DNA from 2 places in the Paenibacillus sp. genome. Region 2 is predicted to be linked to the other one. Evidence: riboswitches for the same ligand, from Rfam matches in the RefSeq annotation. Region 2 holds a riboswitch; the other holds the start of a gene.

Region 1 (5,926 bases), on a different contig from region 2:
CAAAATCCCTCCTGCGTGTTATTCGGCTTCGCGGGCGCCGCCGATAAGCGGCTTCCGCGCTGCGATCGACGATGCACCCACACATAGTATACGCCCGCCATGCACGCGACGACGAGCCCGCCGATCAAATACATGCCGCGGTAGCCGGCGTGAGCGGCGGCGACGCCCAGCACATACGAACCGATCCCGTAGCCGGAGTCGAACAGGACGAAGAACGTGCCGGTCGCGATGCCGGCCCGATGTCTCGGCGCGGACTGCACGGCCAGCGTCTGCAGGCTCGGCAGCAGCGCGCCGAAGCCGAGGCCGACGACCGCGCCGGAGAGCAGGAACGCCGCCGGCGACTGCACCGCGCTGAGCCAAATCATACCGCCGGCGAACAGCGCGACGCCCGGGTACACGAGCGCGTTCGCGCCGAAGCGGTCGAACCACCGCCCGGTCGCCGGGCGGGAGAAGACGATCGCCGCGGCGAACACGGCGAAGAAGTAACTCGCGTACGAAGCGTAGCCCAAATCGACCGCGTACACCGACAGGAACGTCGTGATAGCCCCGTACGCGAACGCGAGCAGCGCGGCCGTGCCGGACACCGGCAGCGCGGCCGGCTCGAAGTACCGGCGAAGGCCCGACGCCGGGGCGTCTCCCGGAGCCGGCTTGCGCCGCTCCGGCAGCCGCAGCGCGAGGCCGCAGAGCAGCGCCAGCGCGGAGAAGACGCCGCACAGCGCGAACAGCGACGTCGGCGAATATCGGTTCGCGACGGTGAGGCCGATGAACGGGCCGACGACCATGGCAAGGCTCATGAACAAGCTGTAATAGCCGATGCCTTCGCCCTTGCGCCGCTCCGGCACGAGATCGGCGGCCGCCGCTCCGCCGGCGGTCGCCGCGAGACCGAAGCCGATCCCGTGCACGAACCGGAGCGCGATCAGCGGCCAGAACGAATGAATCGCGTGGTACGCCGCCGTGCAGACGAAGAACAGCAGCAGCGAGCCCGCGAATATTTTTTTCCGGTCGTATTGGTCCATCCATCGCCCCGCCAGCGGCCGAACGCAAACGGTGGAAACGATGAACGCGGTCATGACGAGCCCGATGCGCTCCTCCGGCGCCCCGAGCTCGCCCGTGACGAACAGCGGCAGCGTCACCGCCAAAATATAGAACGTTAAGAAAACAAAAAAGCTGCTGAGACAGACCGCAAGAAAGCTGCGCGTCCACAGCGGCGTTCGATCCTCAAGCATCGCGGCACTCCTCCCCTGCAGCGTTCCGGCGGCGGCACGCGTTGCTCCAAATCTGATTCAACGCGTCCCGAAGCGCGGCGATCCGTTCGTCCGACAGGCCGCCCAGCGCTTCGCGAATCGTCTCCCGCTCCACGGGGGCGAGCGCCTCGCTAAGCGTCCGCCCTTGGTCGGTGATCCGGAGGACGAACGAGCGGCGATCCTCCTCGCTGCGTTCGCGAACGACCAGACGTTTCCGCTCCAATTGGTCCAAAATCCGCGTCACGTTCGTCTGGTCCTTCTCGACCCTTGCGGCGAGCTCCTTCTGGCTGACGCCGTCCCGCTCGGCGAGGCGCTGCAGCACCGCGAACTGCTCGGTCGTTACGCCGTACGGCTCGAATCGAGCGTTGAGGCGCTGGGTCAGCTTGCGCGTCGTGCGGCTTAACAGAAAGCCGATCGAATCGTCCAACAAAGCGAATCTTCCCCTCGGAATATTTTAATTGCTGTAGCAATTATATGTACGACATTTTCATAAAGTCAATGCAAAAAAGTTCGCCGAACCAGCGGCTTCGGCAGCCGTTTCCTCCGTTACCATCAAAAATCGCGCCCGCGAGCGGCCCGCCCCAGCGAAAAACCGATTGAAAACCGTCCGCCGACCTGTTATAGTCATCACTGACAATCCAAAGAAGAAATCCGGCGCCGCGGCGTCGGGAGAGGTTCGCGAACTCCCTCTATAAAAAACTAAGATTGGTGCAGAACGCTCTACTGTTCTGCGCTCGCTTCGTTTTGCACGAACTAGAAGGAATGTTCTCGAAATCTCGTCTTCTTTTCCGTATCGGCGCGTGCCGGAGAAAAGGGAGGAGATTTTTTTATGCATGCCGGAAGACAGCAAGAAGAAATGAAAGATGTTACGCTCCTAGGCAATCAAGGAACGACGTACAGCTTCTCGTACGACCCGAAGCTGCTCGAAACGTTCGACAATAAACATCCGTACCGGGATTATTTCGTTAAATTCAACTGCCCCGAATTCACGAGCCTGTGCCCCGTGACCGGGCAGCCGGACTTCGCTACGATTTATATCAGCTACATTCCGGACGTGAAAATGGTGGAGAGCAAGTCGCTGAAGCTGTATTTGTTCAGCTTCCGCAACCATGGGGATTTTCATGAGGATTGCGTCAACATCATTATGAACGACTTGATCGATGCGATGCAGCCGCGCTATATCGAGGTGTGGGGCAAATTTACGCCGCGCGGCGGCATATCGATCGATCCGTACTGCAATTGGGGAAAGCCGGGCACGAAATACGAGGCGATGGCCGAGCATCGGCTGATGAACCACGATATGTACCCGGAGAAGGTGGATAACCGATGAAAGCGGTCGTGATATTGCTCTACCTATCGTCCATCGTCGTCGCCAACGTCGTCACCGCCTCGTTCGCTCCGCTCGCGCTCGGACCGCTGCTCGTGCCGGCCGGCTCGCTGCTCATCGGCGCCGCGTTCGTGCTGCGCGATTTCGTGCAGCGCGCCATCGGCCGCGGCCGCACGTACGCGGCCATCCTGACCGCGCTGGCGCTGTCCGCGGCCACGTCGGCGGCGCTCGGCGACACGCTGTGGATCGTGTTCGCCTCCGCGCTCACGTTCCTCGTGTCGGAGACGGCCGACACGGAAATTTACACCCGCCTCCGGCTCCCGCTCGGCTGGCGCGTGTTCTACAGCGGCCTCGTCGGCGGCATCATCGACAGCGCCTTGTTCGTCGTCGTCGGCCTGTCGCCGATCGGCGCCGGCTTCCTGCCGTGGGAAGCGGTCGGCTACGCGATCGCCGGCCAGGTCGTCGTCAAAACCGCCCTGCAGACGCTCGGCGCCGCGGCCGTCGGCTTGTCCCCGATCGCCCGCGAAACGCGGGAAGCACAATCATAACTGCGCTGGATACGGCGCGTCGCCCGGCTTACGCCTGGGCGGCGCGCCGTTCTTCGTTCGCGCTGCGTCTCAGCGCCTCCCCGATCGCGGCGAGCAGCGCGCCGGATGCGAGGAACGCGAGATCGTACAGCAGCTCGTTCGGATCGCCGGGCTTCACGTGATGAATTTGCAGCAGATGATGGTTGATGAGGCCCTCGATCACGTTGAAGCCGCCGGCGCCGAGCAACGCCCCGCCGAGCAGCAGCCGCTTGCCTCGTCTCACGCCGCCCGGCGCGCCGGCGCGCCACAGCAGGATGGCCCCGATCGCGAGCGCAACGGTCGTAATGCCGTGGAACAAACCATCGCTGACGATTTGTCCGTGCCGGTGCGTGTGCATATACACGCTGTGCCACTGCAGCAGCTGGTGGAACACGACGCCGTCGAACGCGCCCGCGAGCCCGATGCCGAGCAGCAGACTGCCGTAATTCAATAGCTTTTTCTTTTCATCGATAGACAAAATGCCGTCGCCTCCGTCTTTTTTTACCCAGTGTTGACGGAGGGACGGCACCCTATACTAGGCCTTTAGCCTTGGGCGTACCGCTGGATGGCGCGCGCCAGCCGTTCGAGACCTTCGGGCACGAGCGCGGGCGGCGTATGTGTGAAATTGATGCGCAGCGTGTTGCGCGCCGGCTCGCCGGCGTAGAACGGTTCGCCGGGCACGAAGGCGGCGCCTTCCTCGACCGCGAGCTTCAACAGATCGACGGCGACCCACGACTCGGGCAGCGTCGCCCACAGGAACATGCCGCCCTGCGGCCGGTTCCAGCGAAGCAGCTCCCACGGAGCGCCCGTCATGTGCGCAGTCAGCCTTTCCATCCGCTCTCGGTACATCGCCGAGATCGAACGAATATGCCCTGCGAGATCCCATTGGGTGACGAGCTCGTACAGCGCCAGCTGGTCGACGCCGCTCGAATGCAGGTCGGACGCCTGCTTCGCCTTCTCCATCATTCTAATAACGTCCTCGGGGCCTGCGGCGAAGCCGGTGCGCAGCGCGGGCGCCACCGTCTTGGAGAACGAGCCGAGATACAGCGCGTTGCCTTCGCCTCCGAGCGCGGCGTCCGTTTCGTAGAGCGTCGTCACGCGGAGATTCGGATCGAACCGGATGTCGCCGTACGGATCGTCCTCGATGACGAGCGCCCCGTAGCGGCGAGCGAGCTCCGCGAGCGCGCGGCGGCGTTCGTCCGACCAGAGCTTGCCGCCCGGGTTGGAGAACGTCGGCGTCACGTATACGATTTTCGGGCGAAACTCCCGAAGCTTCGCTTCGAGATCGTCCGGCAACATCCCCTCGGCGTCGGAATCGACCTCCGCCACCCGGCCGTCCGCGAGCGACAGCGCCTGCAGCGCGGCGAGGTACGTCGGGCGCTCGACGAGCACATAATCGCCCGGATCGATCATGACGCGGAACGCGAGGTCGATCGCCTGCTGCGAGCCGGTCGTCACCAGCAGCTTGTCCGGGGACGTCTCGACCCCTTTCGCGCGAAGAAACTCGGTCAGCCACTCCCGCAGCGCGAGCACCCCTTCGGTCAACCCGTACTGCAGCGCGCCCGCTCCCCGAGCGAATACGCGCTCGTACGCTTCGCGAATCGCCTCCGCCGGGAACGAGTCTTCCGCCGGCAAGCCGCCTGCGAAAGAGAGCACCTTCGAATTTTGCGTTAATTTCAAAATCTCCCGCACGGCGGACGACTTCGCCCGCGAAATCGTTTTGGCAAATGTTCGTTCCATCTTCAACGTTCCTCCGACGACTGTTATAAGTGTATTTATTTAATTTACCGAATCTCCGCCGGAACAGCAAACGTTTTTATAACCAGTCGGTTTCGGAGGACCGAAGCCGCTTCGTTCCGTACGCCGGAGCCCCGTCGCCTGACCCGGCCCGTCATTGCCCCAGCTGCTCCAGCGCGTTAAGCAGATCCGTCATGCCCCGGATCGTCTCCAGCACCGGCGCGTTCGCCAGCGCCGCGAGATCGATCGTCTGTGCGTCGATCTGCTGCACGTACTGCTCGAGCTGCGCGCGTACGATCTCGTTCGTCTCGGTCAGCTGCCGGTGGATGTCTGCGGCGAACTCGGGCGCCTGCAGCGAGGCGAACGCGGCGATGCGTTCTTGCATCGACTGCATTTCGCCGCGCAGTTGCTCGAGCGTCTCCGGGTTTGCCAGCGCCTGCTCGGCGAGCTGCGGCACCTGCTCCGCGAACCGGTTGGCGTCGTTGATGAACGCTCCCGCCTCGGCCGCGTACGACAGCGTCGTATTCGCCTGTTCCAACGCCGTATTCGCGCCCTCCAGCACGGAGCATCCCGTAAGCAGCGCGAACGCCAGCAACATCGCTCCGAGAATCGATCGTTTCTTCATCTCTTGAATTCCCTCCGATAAAGTTTGTTTATACTTAATACCGCTGCAGAGGCGGCGGCGTTTCATCCTGAATACAGAAAGCCCTGGCTTCCGATGGAAGCTAGGGCTTTCGTTTCGTTCGCTTTGCGTTCGGGCGAAGCGATTCGGGCTGCGGCCGTTCGAGCCGACCTCCTCGCTCCTATGGCCCATTACCGAATGGCGGCGATCAGATCGTCGTGAATGCGGCCGTTCGTCGCGGCGACGTCCCGCACGTGCAGGCCGTACGGCTCCCCGTTCATGTCCGTCACTTTCCCGCCGGCCTCCTGCACGAGCAGCATGCCCGCGGCGATGTCCCATGCGTTCAAGTTCGCCTCCCAGAACCCGGTGAGGCGTCCCGCGGCGACGTACGCGAGATGCAGCGCCGCCGAGCCGCCGGCCCGGATGTTGC
Region 2 (5,926 bases):
ACGCCCCCGAAACGGCGGCAAGCCCCGCCGGAGAGGCGGGGCTTGCGCCCGGTTGATCTATTTATTATTTAATGTTGATAATCGTTACGAGCTGGTTCGCGACGACGAGCTCGACATTCGTCACGCCTTTCTCGAGCGTCAGCGCGTTGCCGTTGACGACCGCGTCGGCGGAGACGTTATAGACGCGAGTGACGACGCTGTTATTCTGCTCGGTGGAGATCGAAATTTGCACCACTTTGCCGTTTTCCGTCCGGTGGCCTTGGTACTTGCCCGTCACCGTGTAGACGCCGGTGTTATTGTCGGACACCGGGCTGGTCACGGTCAAGTGCAGCACTTTGCCGCTAGCGAGCACGACGCTCACCCCGTCGCCCGGCTGAACGGCGCTCAAGGAGACGACGGCGCCGTTGCGAACGATCGTCGCGTTCGCTTCCACCGGATACGAAACGACGGTATTGTTCACGGTCAGATCGATCGTGCTGCCGTATACGGCCGTCACGACGCCGCTGACTTGCCCGCTTTCCGCGATCGGCTGCGTCACGTTCACGTGGATGACGACGCCGCCCGCCACGACGACCGACACCTGATCGCCGACTTTGACCGCGCTCAGCGTAACCGTCGCGCCGTTCCGAACGATGATCGCATCGCTTTTCACCGTGTACTGCGTCGTTTGCCCATCCTTGACGAGCGTCAGCGTGTTCGCGCCGACCGCCGTCACCGCGCCGGTTTTCGTACCGTCCGTCACCGTCGCCGTCTTCGTCACATTCACGTGCACGATCTGGCCGCCGGAGACGACGACCGTCGCCTCGTCGCCGACCTTCACCGCGCTCAGCGCGACCGTCGCGTTATTGCGCAGAATGACCGCGTCGCTCTTGACCGTGTATTGCGTCGTTTGCCCGTCCTTGGACAGCGTCAGCGTATTCGCGCCGACCGCCGTCACCGTGCCCGTTTTTTGCCCGTCCGTTACCGTGGCGGATTGCGTCACGTTCAAGAAAATGACGAGTCCGTTCGATACGACCGCCGTCACCTTGTCGCCAACCGCGAGGTCGCTAAGCTTCGCCCATGCGTTGTTGCGCAGCACCGTTACGTCTTGGCTGACCGCGTACGCCTTCGTTGCGCCGTTCGCCGTAATCGTCACCTTGCCGTCGACGATGCCCGCGAACGTGCCGTTCACCTGCGCGTACCCGGAGTCGGAGTCCGGCAGCTGATCGCCCGTCCGGTCGAGGATGGCCGCCAGCTCGGCGCGGGTCACCGGCTTATTCGGACGGAACGTGTTGTTGTCGTAGCCCGTGATGAGCCCTTTCTCCAGCGCAACGGCGACGTAGCCGACGGCGCCCGCCGGAATTTCGTTCTTGTCTTTGAACGTCAGGCTGGCGTTCATTTTCGCCTTCGCTTCGTTCTCGAGGCCGAGCGCCTTCACGAGCAAAATCGTCGCCCACAACCGATCCGCCGGCTGTTCCGGCTTTACTTCGGTTTCCGTCTCGAGGAACAAGTCGTTCTCCGCCGCGACGGCGACGTACCCTACGGCCCAAGGATATTTCTTCTCGATTTTATCCGCATCCTTAAAATTAAGCTCCGTCGACATTTCGGCGGAGGATTCCGCCTGCGCGCGCAGCCCCATTTGACGGACGGCGGCCGTGATCGCCTCGATGCGCGTCACCTTCTGGTTCGGACGGAACGTTCCGTCCTCGTAGCCGGTGAATACTCCGCGCTTGACCAATTCCGCGATATATTGAAGCGCCCAGGCGGATTCGCTCTCGACGTCGTCGAACGTCAGCAGAACGATCCTCCCGTTCACCTCAATATGTATCCCGCGGATGTCGTCGTCATCGTCCTTGTCGTCATCGTCACGGTCGTCTTTGTCCTTCTTGTTGTCTTTCTCCCAAGCAGGCTTGCCCGCCCAGTCCGGCTTCGCCGCGAAGGCGGACGTCGCTCCCCCGGCTACGATCGAAAACGCCAACGCGCTGATCAACATTTTTTTCCACATGCTCATTTGTTTCCACTCTCCCATGTGTTTGTACTTCCGAGCCGCGATTGGCCCGATATACGCACAATGTTCGGGGGGCGCGCAGCCTTTCGGGGGGTGCCCCCAACAATTGGGAGGAAAGTCCCGTCATAACGGGAGATACGCCTGACCTCCTATTCCCTATGGCTATGACTTCAGCAATGTAGTACAATAATCGGCAATCGCATAGATTCCGACGTCGGCAGCGCCGCATCGGGAGAGGTTCTAGCAAACCCTCTATAAAAAACTAAGGATTACGGTACCTATCTCCTTAGGTATCGTTTTTTAATGTTTCCAGGGAAAGGATCGTGAAAATGATGAAAGACGAAAACGCAATCGTCGTGTTCAGCGGCGGTCAAGATAGCACTACCTGCCTGTTTTGGGCGATGCGGCGCTTTCGCCGGGTGGAGGCGGTCACCTTCGATTACGGACAGCGTCATCGGGCCGAGCTGGAGTGCGCGGCGCGCATCGCCGCGGAACAGGGGATCAAGCATCACGTACTGGATATGTCGCTGCTGAACCAGTTAGCACCCAATGCTTTGACCCGAGAGGACATCGCGATCGAACATGAGTCAGGTTCGCTGCCGACGACGTTCGTCGACGGGCGCAATTTGTTGTTCTTGACGTTCGCCGCCGTGCTCGCCAAGCAAGCCGGGGCGAAACATCTCGTGACCGGCGTCTGCGAAACGGATTTCAGCGGTTACCCCGACTGCCGGGACGTGTTCATCAAATCGTTGAACGTCACCTTGAACTTGGCCATGGATTATCCGTTCGTCATCGACACGCCGCTGATGCGGCTTTCCAAAGCGGACACGTGGCGATTGGCCGACGAGCTCGGCGTCCTCGATTACGTCCGGGAACAGACGCTCACATGCTACAACGGCATTCCGGCCGACGGCTGCGGGGAATGTCCTGCTTGCCTTCTCCGTCGGCGCGGACTCGAGGAATATTTGCGTTCCCGCAGCGAGGAGGCGCTGCCATGATTCAACAAATTTACCCGTCGGTTCCCCATCCGTACCGGTACGAATTGAACAAAGATTTGCAATTCGCGGCGGCGCATTATGTCCCGAGCCCCGCCGCCGGACCTTGCAGCCGCGTGCACGGGCATACGTATTTCGTCAATGTGACGATCGCCGGTAACGATTTGGACGATAACGGCTTTTTGGCGAATTTCTCGGACATCAAACGTTGGATTCACGACCGGTTCGACCATTCGCTGCTGAACGACCACGCCGAACATTTTCAAGACGATGATTCGAATCGGTACCCGACGACGGAAGTCGTGGCTCGAACGATCTGCGAGCTGGTGCAATCGCATTTAGACCGGACCGTCAATCGGCCCCGCTGCTTGCAAGTCTTTCTCAGGGAAACGCCGACCAGCTACGTCGTGTACCGCCCGATGGCGGGCGGAGGTCTCTTATGACGGAGCGATTCCCGGTCTTGGAAATTTTCGGACCGACCGTCCAGGGCGAGGGCATGGTCATCGGGCAAAAAACGATGTTCGTCCGTACGGCGGGCTGCGATTATTCGTGCGCCTGGTGCGATTCCGCGTTTACGTGGGACGGCAGCGGCAAGCGGGAGATTCGGATGATGGAGGCGGCAGACATCGTCGGCGAGTTGTTCCGGACCGGCGGGGATACGTTCTCCCATGTGACGCTGTCCGGGGGCAATCCAGCGCTGCTGCCTCGTCTGGGCGGGCTGATCGCGCTGCTGCACGACCGAGGGCTGAAGGTCGCTTTGGAAACGCAAGGCAGCTTGTGGCGGGATTGGTTTTGGGAGCTCGACGAACTGACGCTGTCGCCGAAGCCGCCCAGCTCCGGCATGACCCCTGACCTGCGAGTGCTGGACGACATCGTAGATCGACTGACGAGCCGGAACCGGAATTACAGTCTGAAAGTCGTCGTCTTCGACGAAGAGGACCTCCGGTTCGCCGAACAGATTCACAAGCGATATCCGCTGGCTCCTATGTATTTGCAATCCGGCAACGACGCCGTGACGGAGTCCGATGCGTCGGCGCTGCTGCCTCGGCTGATGGAACGCTACGAATGGCTGGTTGAAACCGTGATGCGTTCTTCGTCCCTCCGCTCCGTGCGCGTGCTGCCGCAGCTTCACGCCTGGCTGTGGGGAAATCGACGCGGCGTGTAACCGATCTGCCGCGGCGAGCGGCGTCGAAGATTCAGGCGACTTTCCCGCATCTTCCCTCGAACGCTTCCCGGCGCGCCGCATATACTGGGCTAAACCGATACGCAAAGGAGTTCGTGATTTGTTATGGCAAGAGCGGTATGGGGCGTCGACTCCGCATCACCCGCGGATGAGCGGCTGCTCGCGTGCGTGCGAGAGCACTACGGCATGCCGGAGTTTTGGGGCCGGTACATCAAAACCGTGCCGGGAGCCGCCGACGGGTTGACGCGCCGCGAAATCGGCTTCCTGCACGGAAAGGGCATCAAAATATTGCCGATTTACAGTGATTTTCGGAGGGCTGTCGGCCTTGCGAACGGGCGCATCGCCGCCCGCAACGCGATCTATAACGCGAAGCTGCTCGGGATCCCGAAGAACGTCGTCGTGTTCGCCAACGTGGAGCGGTTTTTCGACGTCGACGAAGCGTGGATCCGGGGATGGGTCGAAGTGTTTTACGCGAGCGATTACAAGCCCGGGTTTTATCACGATCCGACGGAAGGCGGCTTCGCCGCTGCCTACTGCCGGGCGGCGGCTGCGGACGCCAAGGTGGGGTCCCACTCTATTTTATGGAGCGCCGAACCGGACCCGGGCGTTACCGAGAAGGACAAAGCCCCGGCCTTCGGGCCGAAGGCTCCCCCGTGCGCAGGCCACGTTTGGGCATGGCAGTACGGGCGCGACTCGGAGGTATGCCCGATCGATACGAATTTGATCTCTCCGCTGTTGGCGAAGCATCTGTGGTAGAAATAGAAGCTGACGTTCCTAGCGCTGCCGATCCCGCTTTCGCTATGGGCGATCGGCGCGTATGGCTAACGTCCCTGCAAGCCTTGCCGTACTACACCGCTTCGTTCGGCGCCGCGACTCCGTATTTCCTCTGGCTGATCGGCCGGGACCGAGCTCGGTCCCTGCCGAGGCGGCGGCGGACGCTTCCTCACGATAGCAGGGAATAACAAATTCCCACCCGTCTACGCCTGATCTCCTGTTCCATTCCCATTCCGTGCATATTCCCTTCCTTTTAGCAGCCAAGTTCGCATTCCTTTCATATAGCAAACTGCGTAACGCGGGTCCAATAGGCGACTCCTCGGAACGCAGTTTTTTTCGTTGGTTCCCGCCCCCTTTTTTCCAACAAGTGCGCCCCGCCCTCCGGTCCCATCCTCCTCACGCCGTGCAATGCCTCTCAAGAGCGCATTCCGTTCATATTCCCTTCTCTCAGCAGCCAATCTCTCATTCCTATCGTATAGCAAACTGCGCAACGCGGGTCCAATAGGCGGCTCCTCGGAACGCAGTTTTTTTCGTTGGTTCCCGCCCCCCTTTTTTCCAACAAGTGCGCCCCGCCCTCCGTTCCCATCCTCCTCACGCCGTGCAATGCCTCTCAAGAGCGCATTCCGTTCATATTCCCTTCTCTCAGCAGCCAATCTCTCATCATATAGCAAACTGCGGCAAACACGGGTCCAATAGGCGGCCCCTGAGCGCAACCTTTTCGTGGGTTACCGCGCATTCCGTCCATATTCCCGCTCCTCAGCAGGCAATGGAAAGTACATCTTTATACCAGAACATATGTTCGGTATAATTTATCTTGTAAGGAGTTGATTTAACATGGATAAACAAAGCCGAGCTTATCAATATTTCTACCGTCAACGCTGGCCGAGCGGTTTTGAATGCCCACGGTGCGGATATACGGGCTGCTATACGATCGGTACCCGTCGTAACCCCCTTTACCAATGCGCACTGTGCCGTCACCAAACCTCC

What was found. A riboswitch is a leader RNA that binds a small molecule or an ion and turns the genes downstream of it on or off. The one in region 2 is predicted to bind preQ1.
Region 1: linked by a shared signal. The riboswitch ahead of queF (preQ(1) synthase) and the one ahead of queC (7-cyano-7-deazaguanine synthase QueC) in region 2 are both predicted to bind preQ1.

The regions. Positions count from the first base shown of each region.
Region 1 covers NZ_DASQNA010000006.1:12,056-17,981, reverse strand. The annotation lists gene VE009_RS00910 (MFS transporter) at 1-1,226, opposite strand, end outside; gene VE009_RS00905 (MarR family transcriptional regulator) at 1,219-1,674, opposite strand; PreQ1 riboswitch class I at 1,910-1,948, shown strand; gene queF (preQ(1) synthase) at 2,074-2,574, shown strand; gene VE009_RS00895 (VUT family protein) at 2,571-3,119, shown strand; gene VE009_RS00890 (DUF2243 domain-containing protein) at 3,148-3,615, opposite strand; gene VE009_RS00885 (PLP-dependent aminotransferase family protein) at 3,681-4,877, opposite strand; gene VE009_RS00880 (DUF6376 family protein) at 5,029-5,499, opposite strand; gene VE009_RS00875 (inositol monophosphatase family protein) at 5,688-5,926, opposite strand, start outside.
Region 2 covers NZ_DASQNA010000037.1:141,508-147,433, forward strand. The annotation lists gene VE009_RS19800 (S-layer homology domain-containing protein) at 65-1,990, opposite strand; PreQ1 riboswitch class I at 2,216-2,259, shown strand; gene queC (7-cyano-7-deazaguanine synthase QueC) at 2,320-2,985, shown strand; gene VE009_RS19810 (6-pyruvoyl tetrahydropterin synthase family protein) at 2,982-3,425, shown strand; gene queE (7-carboxy-7-deazaguanine synthase QueE) at 3,422-4,147, shown strand; gene VE009_RS19820 (glycoside hydrolase domain-containing protein) at 4,271-4,921, shown strand; partial or broken gene VE009_RS19825 (IS1595 family transposase) at 5,774-5,926, shown strand, end outside.